3 regions of the Paenibacillus sp. AN1007 genome follow, and region 3 is predicted to be linked to each of the others. Evidence: riboswitches for the same ligand, from Rfam matches in the RefSeq annotation. Region 3 holds a riboswitch; each other region holds the start of a gene.
What was found. Region 3 has a riboswitch for cyclic di-AMP ahead of ABXS70_RS15870 (C40 family peptidase). Riboswitches for the same ligand answer to the same signal wherever they lie in the genome.
Positions count from the first base shown of each region.

Region 1: it holds a riboswitch for cyclic di-AMP, as region 3 does, so the genes downstream of both, ABXS70_RS26010 (ubiquitin-like domain-containing protein) here and ABXS70_RS15870 (C40 family peptidase) in region 3, are expected to answer to the same signal.
Region 2: it holds a riboswitch for cyclic di-AMP, as region 3 does, so the genes downstream of both, ABXS70_RS25635 (C40 family peptidase) here and ABXS70_RS15870 (C40 family peptidase) in region 3, are expected to answer to the same signal.

Region 1 covers NZ_CP159992.1:5,772,384-5,776,864, forward strand. Annotated here, with positions in the region: gene rnmV (ribonuclease M5) at 1-217, opposite strand, end outside; gene ABXS70_RS26010 (ubiquitin-like domain-containing protein) at 372-1,556, opposite strand; cyclic di-AMP (ydaO/yuaA leader) riboswitch at 1,825-2,077, opposite strand; gene ABXS70_RS26015 (TatD family hydrolase) at 2,319-3,086, opposite strand; gene ABXS70_RS26020 (HD domain-containing protein) at 3,426-4,481, opposite strand, start outside.
Region 2 covers NZ_CP159992.1:5,694,115-5,698,595, reverse strand. Annotated here, with positions in the region: gene ABXS70_RS25645 (cytochrome c) at 68-424, opposite strand; gene ABXS70_RS25640 (GNAT family protein) at 573-1,070, opposite strand; gene ABXS70_RS25635 (C40 family peptidase) at 1,430-1,885, opposite strand; cyclic di-AMP (ydaO/yuaA leader) riboswitch at 1,904-2,041, opposite strand; gene ABXS70_RS25630 (hypothetical protein) at 2,304-3,149, opposite strand; gene ABXS70_RS25625 (M1 family metallopeptidase) at 3,160-4,481, opposite strand, start outside.
Region 3 covers NZ_CP159992.1:3,594,104-3,598,584, forward strand. Annotated here, with positions in the region: gene ABXS70_RS15855 (carbohydrate-binding protein) at 1-1,354, shown strand, start outside; tRNA gene ABXS70_RS15860 (tRNA-Leu) at 1,567-1,651, opposite strand; gene pelA (pectate lyase) at 1,851-2,804, opposite strand; cyclic di-AMP (ydaO/yuaA leader) riboswitch at 3,205-3,336, shown strand; gene ABXS70_RS15870 (C40 family peptidase) at 3,342-3,806, shown strand; gene ABXS70_RS15875 (carboxymuconolactone decarboxylase family protein) at 3,897-4,226, opposite strand; gene ABXS70_RS15880 (hypothetical protein) at 4,340-4,481, opposite strand, start outside.

The DNA of each region.
Region 1 (4,481 bases), 2.2 Mb from region 3:
CTGGAATCTTATTGGCAATGATTTTACGAATACGCTCACCCGCATGGTCCGGATCTGTCAAGATGATGACACCCCGTCTCTCCTGAGCAAGTGCAATTCGCTTCAGTATACGCTGATTAATAGCAGAACCTCCGGTTTCGATCGTGTCTGCTTCAACGGCCCTTCTAATGGCTACCGTGTCGTCACGGCCCTCCACAACAATTACTTCTTTTATCATGTTCCAATTCTTCCTTTCTAACGCAAAAAGAAGAGGAATATCCTCTTCTCTGCCAAACGGCGGAGGAGACTGAATTCAGACTCCTCCGCCGCATATTCCGCATGAATCTTCATGCAACTATTTTATAGCATTCCCATTTCAAAGTAAAACGATTTTAGTTCGCTTCCGGCTTCACGGGTCCAATCACATATACCGTTTTGCCTTTCTTACGTCCGAAATTCAGGGCATGCTTCACACTGTCATAATAAACATCAATTTTGTTGCCTTTAATCGCACCACCGGTATCTTCCGCACGACGGAAGCCTAGGCCCTCGATGTATACCCACCAGCCAATTGGAATGACTTTCGGATCAACTGCGATAGTGCGGCCTTCCGTTACACGAGTACCGGAAGCTGTCTTCGTACCAATGCCTGGCTCTTCAGCAGAGTAGGCTGTCATGGATACATTTTTCAGAACTTTAGAATATTTAAAAGAATTCCCGGAGACCGTAATCACCTTGCTGCCCGAGGCAGATGTTTTCTTCGAGTTCGATACTGCTGTTTTGCTGCTTTTCGAAGTTTTGGCCGATACCAATTGAACCTCTGGCTTTTTCTCAACCGGCTTCGCTTTTGTACCTACTGCAATAACTTTGTCTACACGATTGGAAGCAATCGTTTTGCCGACCATTTTTTTGGAGACGAGTTCTCCATCTTGAAACACTTTTTCGATATGCTGCACAAGTGTGCCTTCCTGACCTTTCACTACTACACGATTATCCCCTTGGAACAAACTAGGATCTGCTGTTTTGACAACCTTGTAGGCAATCGGATGCTTCACGTCCACTGTACGCTTTGTTACACGCACTACACGAATCTTCATATCCGATTTTACAGTAGTTCCGAGCGCTGGATACACTTTATCATGCTTTGCAACTTCAATACCTGATTGCTGAATTACATCTTGTACCGATGAATCGGTTGTATACAGAGTCTTGGTGTCTCCGTCTGCCGTAATGTTAACTGGGATGGCCCGCTCAATAACGATTCGGTCTCCGTCCGTAATCGCCCCATTCATGGGCATGGATACCTTGTCGTGAGGGCTGACTGTGATTGACTGCTCCTCCAGCATTTCCTGAAGCATTCCTGTACGAGTCTCTACCACTTGAGCTTTGCCGTCAATAACCAGTGAAATCTGCTTCCCGGCCTGACCGTAAACGACTAACAAGATCATGATTGCAAGCGCAATTGAGAATATCGCGATCAGTGCCATTTGACGCAAGTTCTCATGCTTCCACCGCAACGCGAAAGACTTACTGGATGATCGTGACTCATGGGTCTCTTCTGGTTGGAATCTGCCCACTTCTCCGTCCTCCTTCATAGCCTCGCCGTCTAAAGTAATGCATGATGTCTTTGACGCGACTATACCAAATTTTCTACAGAACACAGATCAGAGGTAATGATCGGTCCTGCACCATGAACCCCTCTTCGCAGCATGATGTCATCCTCCTGAATACTTACCGTATGATGACTCTATTTCTTTTATTCAAAACAAAAAAAGCCAAAGAAAGAGTGTAAGAGACTCTTTCGTGGCTTCCGAATGATTTGAATATCGGAAATTCATGCACGAGGTTGCCTCTCTTTTTCCGCTTGCGAGGTTAGCTGTCGGGTTCGGGCGAAAGAGAGCCGCCCTATCTCAGGTCACCCGCTCATGGCGGACGCCCTTGAATTCACCCCGAGACCCAAAGAAGAAATCAAATACGGCTTCGCAGAACATTCCACTGTTTTGGGTCAGCGAACGATGCGCATCGGCTGCATTCACCGATGTTTAAGCCCTATTGGTTCCCCCGCTCTCCATTAACGGAGACTCAGCGAGATTGATTCATGAAAGTAATGTTGTCTTATCGGAAAGTGTCCCTTTGTTCATCCCCCGAACATCTGTCCAATTTTCCGCACAACAATTCACTGAAAAGATGATATCCTGTTTTGATGCATGTTGTAAAGCATGGATCAAGTACGTTTTTCTAAATATTTGGTTAAAATATTGTAATATTCTTCAATAATTCGAATCAAAGAGCAAATTACCTCTCGTTAGCTTCCTTTTTCACCTGATTTACTCCTTTTTTTACCGAATCCCAAATCGTTCCATGGCATTTTTGGTGGTTATTGCAGCAATTTCCTCCACCGAAATGCCTTTAATTTCCGCAGCGGCTTCAGCAACCAGACGTACATGCGCTGTTTCATTTCTCTTTCCACGATAAGGGTGAGGTGTAAGATAAGGGGAGTCTGTTTCTAGAAAAAATCGATCCATCGGAACCTTGGCCAGCACCTCTTTAGGCTGCTTCGCATTCTTGAATGTGATTGGCCCTCCAAAAGAAAGATGGAAGCCCAATTCCAGACACATTTTCGCCGTCTCCCAGCTGCCTGAGAAGGAGTGCATCACACCGCCAACCTCACTCGCTTTCTCTTCACGCAAAATACGTACAATATCCTCATGGGCATCCCGATTATGGATGACAATGGGCATATTTAATTCACGTGCCAATGCAATTTGTTGTCGTAATACGCGGTGCTGTATTTCCTTAGGTGAGGTGTCCCAGTGATAGTCCAGACCGATTTCACCAATGGCTACCACCTTTTCGTGTTTGCACAAAGATGCAATCCATTCTAAATCACCCTCCTGCATCGTGATTGCATCCACCGGGTGCCAGCCTACAGCTGCATAGATGAAGTCATACGTTTCAGCCAGTTTCATCGTCGTTGGAATCGTCTCCCGATTAAAGCCAATGTTGATCATACGAGTAATGCCTGCATCAACAGCCCGCTGGATCATGTCCTCTCGGTCTTCGTCGAATTGTGGTGCATCGAGATGTGTATGTGTGTCGAATAACATAGTGTTTATTTCTCCCTTCATGTCGAAAATCGAATACCGATTATATGCATTAGAATTTTGAATTTATTTTTTTGAAACACAAATTTTGATTGGGACATGCCGCGATTTCTGTATTTTCACTTTTAATACTCAAGCTACTATATATAGAAGGAAAATAAAAAGTCAAATCTACATCTTGCAGCTAAACCGGATTTAAAACTGTATATTTACTCACTTTGATTACAAAATTATGTCGATCTACATATCCTCGCCATTAAAGCAGATTAATGTATCATGTAAAATAGCTCTTTTAGAAAGTCTTTTGATATCAAAATGTTTCACCTGCCGCATCATTCATGATTACAAAAAATAGGGGCGTATATGGGACGGTAATTCATGAAGGATGGCATCAACCTTGTTCTGAGGATAGTACAGATGATGTTTGCCCAGATGAAGTCCACTGATCGAACGTACAATATCAGACACTTCTGACAACTCGTGCAGCTTGTCCTGCCTATCCAGTAAAAGAATCTGCTTATCCGTGGATTGATCTGGACGAAACACGTCGTAAGGATTATCCGTTGGGAAATCAACCTCAAGATCGTATTCCGGATTCAACCCTGCATGAGCAAAAGCTTCCCTAATTTCTTCAACCATGTCCAGATCCGTCTGTTCGAGCTCCACATACTTATACAATCTGCGATCCATAAAGCGTTCGCACAGCTCACTCAGAACAGTATCGTCCTCTTTACGCCACTGCATAAAGGCTGTTTGAATCAATGATTCATCAAGCTGCAGATATTCATCAACGGAAATTTCTCCATAAAACAGTTTGGGCAGTGGTTCTACCATAAAGCGGAACGGAAAGCTCTGCTCCACTAATGCTTTTGCCCGTTTGAAGATTTGCCGTAATATAATTTCCGAGCTTCGCGTTACGGGATGGAAGTAAATCTGCCAGTACATCTGGTACCTTGACATCAGGTAATCTTCTACAGCATGCATGCCGGACTCTTTAACCACGATTCGCCCATGAAATGGACGCAGCATCCGTAGAATACGGTCCAGATCAATTGTGCCATAATTTACGCCTGTAAAGTAGGCATCCCTGAGCAGGTAATCCATCCGGTCAGCATCAAGCGGGCTGGTCACCAGATTCACAACGATTGGTTTATCATATGTTTTCTGGATGACTGAAGCCACCTTCTCGTCAAAATCAGGAGCGTACCGTCTTAGAATCGCCCCTACTTCGGTATCCCCCTTGATAATGCGGCACGTCCAGTCTTCATGATTCATATCAAAAGCTTCTTCAATGGAATGAGAGAACGGTCCATGTCCAAGATCATGAAGCAGGGCAGCACACAAGGCCACCAGTTTTTCTTCCTTTGGCCAGTCTGAATAATGACTTCGTTCAAACTG
Region 2 (4,481 bases), 2.1 Mb from region 3:
GAGGCTCTTGCCTCCCGGCCGGGAGAACGAGAGCCTCTTTGATGTCTTCGTGTCTTAACGGCAATGCTTACTTTTTCTCTGCCAACCACATAGCGATGTGAGCAATTTCCTCATCCTGCAGTCTGCCTTTGAAAGAAGGCATGCCGCCTTTACCTTTGACAATGGTAGAGTAGATTTTCTCCACATCATCCTTGCTACCGATGTTGGCAAGTGCAGGACCTACCCCACCTTGAAGCTGATCACCGTGACAAGAGATGCAGTTCGCTTTCACCAGCGTCTCAGCCTGTCCGGCATCCATAGCTACTTCAGGCATGGACGGTTTGGCTTCTTGAGCCGCTTCCTCTTTACCTGGAAGCGTAAACATTAAAACAATAGCTAAAGCACATGCTGCAAAAAATACCCCGCTCATGATCCATTTGTGCATCCCTTGTGTCCCCTCCAGAATGAAAGATCATCTAACCCAAACTATCCCTATCATTATAACGGAAGCTGTCGTTACATCATAGCATTTTGTGGTAATTTTTTGAACTAATCACAAAAGAGAGACAAAATGAGACCATTTTATCTGCAATTTACTCTCTCGGACCCTCGTAGACCATGCAGTGGAAGGGCATCAGGCCGGTCGGGGTTTGACGTTCATATGTATCCTGGATGACAAATCCGCATTTCAGATATACCTGAATGGCGCGATTGTTCCAGGTAAGTACTTCAAGATCGATCTCGTTAGAAGGATTACGGCGAATGGCTTCTTGAACGATAGCTGTAACAAAGGCTTTTCCCTGTCCTTGACCGCACTTCTCCGGACGCATTCCGAGGCCAATCCGTGTCACACCCTGAAGCGGAAAATATTGAGCAAACCCATAGACCTGATCCTGTTGATCCAGGATAATCGCATACTGCTCATGACGCAGCCGTGCATCTCCAAATTCGACTTCCAGTGCTTTCATCTGATCCCAAGGCAGCCAGCTGTAAATATTGTATGGCGGATCATACTGCCAGCTGCATATAAGTGCTGCGTGTTCTTCCTGCATCGGTACAACACGAAACGTCAAAGGGGCTTCATTCTTCATATAACAGTGTGTGCTCCTCTCTTCCGTTACCCGTTCTTTGTTCACTCTACAAAAGAGCTGTTCATTTGGCAAGTTTTCAATTTTCAGAAAAAAAATGAAACAAAAGTCCGGCTCATTCCGTTTATATTATAACGGGATGGGTAAAAACATCATAAGGGCACGGACAAACGAAGTAAAATGAACCCTGATGGTTCGCATACATGTAATGATGGATGTGAGCAGCAGCTGCAGGGGGATAGAAGTACAAAAAAACCGCCGGATACATTCCTGCGGAGAATGTACCGGGCGGTTCTGTTTATGCTTCTACTTCGTTACAGTATAGTTAATGGTTCCAACATCATGTTGATTACAGCTTGTCCCTACTCAAGGGCCAGTGACTCATAAGTGTCCGTGCTCATAATCCGTTTAGCGCCAATGTAGCGGTTAGCCCAGTAGTTCTCGCTAAGAGAGCTGATGGTTACACCTTTGGAAGAAGAAGAGTGCGCAAACTTGCCATCTCCTACGAAAATACCTACATGAGATACGCCCTTACCTGTTGTGTTGAAGAATACCAGATCGCCAGGTCTCATCTCCATGCGGGATACGGAATCACCCATGTCATATTGAGAGCTGGATTGGCGAGCCAAATCAATACCTAGTTTGTCGAATACATACCGTGTGAAACCGGAGCAGTCAAAACCGTCAAGCGTTGTGCCTCCGCTTTTGTATGTAGTTCCCATTGCTGAATCGATGACTTTATCCATCTTAGAATCTGCAAATGCGCTGCCTGCACCAAGTGATAATGCAAATGTGAGGCTAAGTACTGCTGCGGTCAATTTCTTCTTAAACAAGTGATATACCCCTTCCAATGCCTGCGAGGTTAGCTTAAGGATTCGGTTGAAGGTCCCCTATGATCCCTCTGTATCAAGATCAATTCACCCATAACTGGTTCCCCCGCTTCCCAGGTGCAAGGAATTTGGCTCTGCTAGTTGTGCACCTGTAAAAAAACGAAAAGAAAATTTAATTTTAAAGTTTAGATTTAAAGTTGTTACAAATAAGGATTTAAAGATTACAAAGTTGTTACTAAAAACTCACTGCGATTATTGTACCAGAGGAGTGGTGCTTTGGCAACGTTTAGCAGTAAAATTAGCAAAAAAAACCTCGACCTTTGACGGGGGAAGGTCGAGGTTTGCGTATTTACACATCACAATGGATGAATTGTTTAACATGAGATGGTAACAATTTTTAAATGATCTAGTCAGTATTAGGGGACGATGTGGACTGCCATAAGCGGAAATGGGCACATACTTTCCACATGCTGAGCAGGCTTCTGGCAAGCGGATATGTCTGCTGTAGAATCAGTCCGGTAAGTCCGGTCAAGAACCATGAGGCAGATGTGAATACACCAAAGATGAATAAGTGCACCATTCCGAGTATCAGGATGATGCCAATGACTGTGAAGATGCGGGTTAAAGCAATCCAGAGCCCTTTGAGCATTCCGTGAAGACTTCCTTCTTCTCCCGGAGCAGAGATACCGAACTGCATATAGAGCATCATATGGTGCACAATCCATCCGTAGATGATCCATCCTGCAGCATATGGGATGCCGGGCAGCAGTAGATGAATAGAATGGAAACTGTCCATGAAGATTGAATACAGTTTAGGTATGAGCCAGTAAGCGGGAAGCAGCATAAGTATTGTGCGAATGAGGTGCAGCAGCAACATCGATTTCCACAATTTCTGGATGCCGCGAATGAACGGAATACGTTCTTCTGCGGCATTGAAATGCTGCAGGGAATAGAGCAGGCCTGCCTGAATAAGAGGGCTGACCAGCAGGCGAAGCAGCAGCATCCCTCCCAGAATCCAGAGATAGCGCTGGACCTCAGGGCCGGACAGACGCAGCTGGCTCTCCATTTTGAACAAAAGCGTGCTCAGCTCTCCAGCATCCTCGGTCGGATAACGAAGCAGGAGAGGAACAACTGCCGACTGAACCAACCGGTAGATAAAATAGCCCCATACAAGCTGATAGAGAAATAAAATTGCAGCAATGAACATATGCTGACGGACGAGAAACCAGCCTTCGCGAATTTTTGCTTTCACCGTCTCCACCTCACCATGACAGACCTCCGAATACAGCTTCAATTAGTTTCGCAGCACTCATATTCCAGCGGGACTGGACTTGCTCGTCCAGTTTAGTTCTCAGGAAATTGTTCATATGGCGGTTCTCCAGCACGATGTCATATAAGGGATCGGTCATCGCCCAGGAGACGGGAGAGGTATACGTGAGTTTATAGGTAATGCGATCCTCCTTGCCGTCCCATTGCTTGGTTACGGTATGTCCATCCTCAAAAGCGATCCGAACAGGAACCTTCGGAAAGTCACTTCCTTTTTTGACAACTGTAATTGAGGATTCGTACAAGGTTTCCCCATCCTTTTCCGCAGGAATAACCTTGATCCTCTCCACGGCAAAGTCAGCCATGCCGTCGTTGTAAACGTATTGGTCAAAGTAATCAGCCCAAGAGGCCCGGGTAACTTGTTCGACTACCTTTTGAAAATCGGCCGTTGCCGGATGTTTGAAGCGATATTTCTTAACATAGGTTGAAAGGATGCGTTCCATTTGTTTGGCTCCGACCTGCTGCTCGATGCCAAGCAGTACGAGCTTCCCCCGGGTATATACGTTGGATGCATACTGCTGCTGTGAGTCAAACTTCCAGGAGGGCTGTGTTAATGGAGCGGGAGATGTGATCAGCCCGGATTGTACAGGCAGGTTCGGGATTAGCCCGTATTCCTGTTCCATCAGTTTGTCTTCTGCGTATGAGGTGAATCCCTCATCCAGCCAGGCCTCCTCAAATTCATTGCTCGCAACCATGCCGTAGAAGTATTGATGCCCGATTTCATGCACCACCGTTCGCTCCAGATCGTAACCTGGGGTTGTATCATCGGCTCCGAAGGCCGTAATTAAGGTTGGATACTCCATTCCCCCAGCGCCATTTGCCGCTTTAGGCGGGACTACAATAGATAAGGTGGCATATGGATAAGGTCCGAACCACTTGCTGTAATTGGATAATGCGGCTTTGGCGGCAAAGAGATAACGTTCCTTCAGATCCTGGTGTGCCGGGTCGAGATAAAGCTTGATGCGCACACCCGGCACGTTAGGAGCTGAGAAGGGCTCCTCTGCATATACAAAATCAGGTGAGGCTGCCCAAGCGAAATCATGTACATCATCGGCATAGAACTGGTACACCTTCTCCCCATTTTTCAGAACAGCCTGTTGGGTTGGGAATCCGGTTGCGGCTACTTTGTATGTTTCGGGTACCCGAATACGAACACTATAGATGCCAAAGTCGGAATAGAACTCGGAATTGCCATGATACTGATGCAGGTTCCAGCCTTCTGCTGTACGGCCTCTTCTTCCTGCAGGTTCGTAGGCGC
Region 3 (4,481 bases):
ATTTGCATCACCTTGGAATCCTCCGAGCAGCATGGTGGAAACTTTCAATCGCAACGGCGATACCAATGCCAAGAGACTGAGATATGACAAATACGGTGCGTATGCTCAGCATTTGAATGACTTTGTAACCTTTATGAAAAATAACGGCGTGAACCTGTACGCGATCTCCGTGCAGAACGAGCCGGATTACGCTCACGACTGGACGTGGTGGACCCCGCAGGAAATCCTTCGTTTTATGAAGGAAAATGCAGGCAGTATTCAAGGTACCAAAGTTATGGCCCCTGAATCTTTCCAATACTTGAAAAATATATCTGACCCTATCCTGAATGATCCGCAGGCACTCGCCAATATGGACATCTTGGGAGCTCATACGTATGGAACGCAGTTCAAAGATTTCCCATACCCGCTCTTTAAGCAAAAAGGAGCCGGTAAAGAGCTGTGGATGACAGAAGTCTATTATCCAAACAGTGACAACAACTCCGCTGACCGCTGGCCAGAAGCGTTGGACGTATCGTACCATATGCACAATGCAATGGTTGAAGGCGACTTCCAAGCTTATGTATGGTGGTATATCCGCAGACAATATAGTCCGATGAAGGAAGATGGAACGATCAGCAAGCGTGGTTATAACATGGCTCATTTCTCCAAATTTGTTCGCCCTGGATATGTCAGAGTAGATGCTTCCAAAAACCCGGATACCAATACCTTTGTATCTGCCTATAAAGGCGATAACAAAGTCGTGATCGTAGCCATCAACCGCGGTACTTCGTCTGCAAACCAACGATTTGTACTGCAGAATGGTAATGCTTCCACCGTTTCTTCATATGTTACGGACAGCAGCCGTAATCTGGCGAGCCTTGCACCGATTAACGTTTCCAATGGCGCATTCACCGCGCAGCTTCCAGCACGGAGTGTGACTACATTTGTTGCTAACCTCACTGGTGGCGGCGGGAATGTAGGCACAGGTACCACTTATGAGGCTGAAACAGGAACAACGCTTACCGATGCAGTGATTGAGAACCTGTACCCAGGTTTCTCCGGTTCCGGTTACGTGAACTTTAACGCGTATACAGGTTCCGCAATTCAATGGAATGAAATCAACAACACGATTACCGGCACTAAAAATGTCAAGTTCCGTTATGCTCTGGAAAGTGGTACAAGAAACCTAGACATTTATGTTAACGGCACCAAAGTAATCAGCAACCAACCCTTTGAGGCAACAGGGAGCTGGTCAACCTGGGGTGAGAAAACCATTCAAGTGCCTATGAATTCAGGTACAAATACCCTTCGAATCGTAACCACAGGTTCAGAAGGACCCAATATTGATAACATCACGGTTACTGCTGCATTATAATCTTCATCCTAATATTGGTCTGCTTCATGCTCTACATCTTTCTATCATGGCAAAAAGTGGCCAAGCCCCGTTTCTGCAGTAGCTCGGATCGATGTGTGAACGAGCATCGCGCAGCTGCAGGACGGGCTCCCCTCATCGAATGACTGGCTTATGACCAAAAAGATTAAAAAAGCTCCTTCAGGACATGTCCTGAAGGAGCTTTTTTAATCTGATGCGGTCGAGAGGACTCGAACCTCCACGGGGGGTTAGCCCACACGGACCTGAACCGTGCGCGTCTGCCAATTCCGCCACGACCGCATATTCTAGTCTCACCAATTATTATCGGCGACAAGAAATAATATATCATGCGAGATCCATTATGTCAACACTTAAAACATCTAACAGGTTCGAACCAGATCTTAAGATCTGGTTCGAACCTGTTAGACTCTTCTTATACTCTTCCTTCAGAATGTAAATTCAATAAAACAAGCTTAAGAAGATTCCAAAAAACAGGTTACTACAGCTTGGAAGGCCAGCTGCCATACCAAGCATAACCTCCTCTTCTTTCCTTCTCGATCTCACTCAGCTTATATTTCACAATCCCGTCACGACCAACAAAAATAGGTCTGTCCGTACCAAGCTCATAGAAACGAGCCCAGATTGGTGAAGCGCTGGAATCCGCAATAATCCGGCTGTCTCCGTTCCCTCTCTCATATCGGTATCCTGTAATCTTCACTTTGTTAAACCAGGCTTCAGCGCCTTTAATGGATGCCGTTATTCTGGCATTGGGTGGTCTTGTCTTCAGAAACTTGACGATGTTTACACTCTCAGCAGCCGTTAGCGAAGGCACTTCGTAACTTCTTCCGCCTGCTGGTCTCAGCGTACTGGAATCATGCTGCTGACCCCAAACCGTCAATTTCCCGCCGGATGACACCTGCGTGTTCAAAATGGCGTCAACCCCTTTAGATACCGCATTTTTACTGCGATTCGCAAGTGAAGTATCGATAAAAGAAAAGTCCCCTTTCCGGCCTGCAACTTCATCGAGCATGAACATCACATTAATCATCGCGTCATCATTGTAAGTAATATGCTTATGATAGCCGGAGCTTTGATAGATTTGCGGCCAGCCGCCGTTGGAATACTGCATGTTAAGCAAAAAATTTATGCCCTTAATGGCTGCAGCCGAGTAACGCGGATCTTTATTTTTCTTGAATTCCTTCGCAAGTCTTCTAATCTCGGAGTATGTAGCTTTATTATCGATCGTTGATTTGGCCCATTCACCTGATGTCTGACCGTAATCTTTTCTCCAACCTCCGTCCGGGCGCTGATTTTTCAAAATATCAGACAAACTTGCGGTTGTGCCTGATGCATCAGCTGCGGATACGGATGCTGCAGGAAGAACGACCATTCCTGCTGTGGAAAAAACCATGGAACATGCGAGTACAAACGTCATCCACTTTTTGGCTTTCACAAAACATCACACTCCCAATTCATAAATTTTCCGTGCATTCTGGCTTACAACGGAATTATAAATCCCATTGTAAGCAATTTAAATACAAAATTTGTATGTATTTAATAAACTCATCATATGCAGCATCTCTTTCTTTGTCAATGTATGCGGCAGCATACGCTTATTAACTTCATTTCACCGGAACGGAATATTGCTTTTAACTCTTGACAAACTTGTTTATTATCCATTCTTACACCGATGAAACATTAATGACTATTTTGTAATCTTTAGTAGTCTGTTTTAAACATAATTCCGACTAAATTCGATAATTCCGCTAACATTGAGCCGCAAAGAAGACGTTAAAACAGGTTTGACAATTACGCATTTATGCAATATAGTTTCAAATAGTTACAAAAACTTAATTATTCATTTGCCGAGTTTCAGGATTGAAAACGGGGGAACCATTTTGGGTGAATTATTCTTATACATAGGAAATATAGGGAACCTTCTACCGAACCCTTAGCTAACTCCGTAGGCATCGAAGGGAGAACATTGATTTTGAAAAAACTGATTATCTCCATTTTTGGAGCTGCTGTACTATTTACATCTGGGGCAACAACCACTGAGGCAAGCACAATAAATACCGTAGTTAACAATATGACAGGCATCCCGTACAAATGGGGCGGCACAACGATGGCCGGTTTCGATTGTTCCGGGTTTATGAGATATCTTTTTAATAAATACAGCATTGAACTGCCGCGCACGTCACAGCAGCAGGCCAAAGCGGGGACACCCGTTTCCAAAGCAGGAATTCGCACAGGCGATCTGGTATTTTTTAACACAACCGGCAGAGGGATTTCACATACAGGGGTATACATTGGCGGAGGTCAATTCGCACATGCTTCCAGCAGCAAAGGTGTCAGCATCACCAAGCTCTCGAACCCTTATTTCAATGATCGTTATGTGACGGCAAGACGGGTAACAGGTCAGTTTATGTACAACAAAATGATCGGAAAATTATAAGATCACCCTATTCTGCAATACAAAAAAGGAGACACCGGTTCATTCCGGAGTCTCCTTTTCTTTTCCTTGTAAAGGGATCAAACGAACGAACTAATGCAGGGCCTTCTGCACCCGCATTGCTCCTTGTGACAAGGCATGACCGCCCCCTACAGCTCCAGCGACAGCTACAGTCTCCATAATCTCCTGATCCGTCGCTCCCTTGGAACGAGCCTCTTCTACATGATAGAACGTGCACACTTCATTATTGGCAAACAAACCGATGCCCAGTGCAATCAGCTGCTTTGTTTTGGCATCGAGCACACCGGGCTGAAAACACTCCCCCGTAAACTCGTGGTACGATTTCACCACGTCTGGGAGTACATCGCTTAAAGCGCCAATCTGATCCTTATAAGCATGAACTTTATCATTCATTAATGTCATGGCTTGCAGCACATCCTTTCGGCTGTAAATACAGCGAATTTTTCCACTGTACCTATGTTCTCTCGACTATGCCGCAATTATGCCATTCCACGATGGTAAATCCAAACATTTAATCATTCGCTCAGAACACTTTGGCGAGGTTCACTGAACAACTGGTAACGATAACGGCGATCCAGCTTCACCACACGGCGGTTCTGACGACGAATCAGCACCTGCTCATCATCCCAGGCAACGACGATGCCTGTCACATCATTC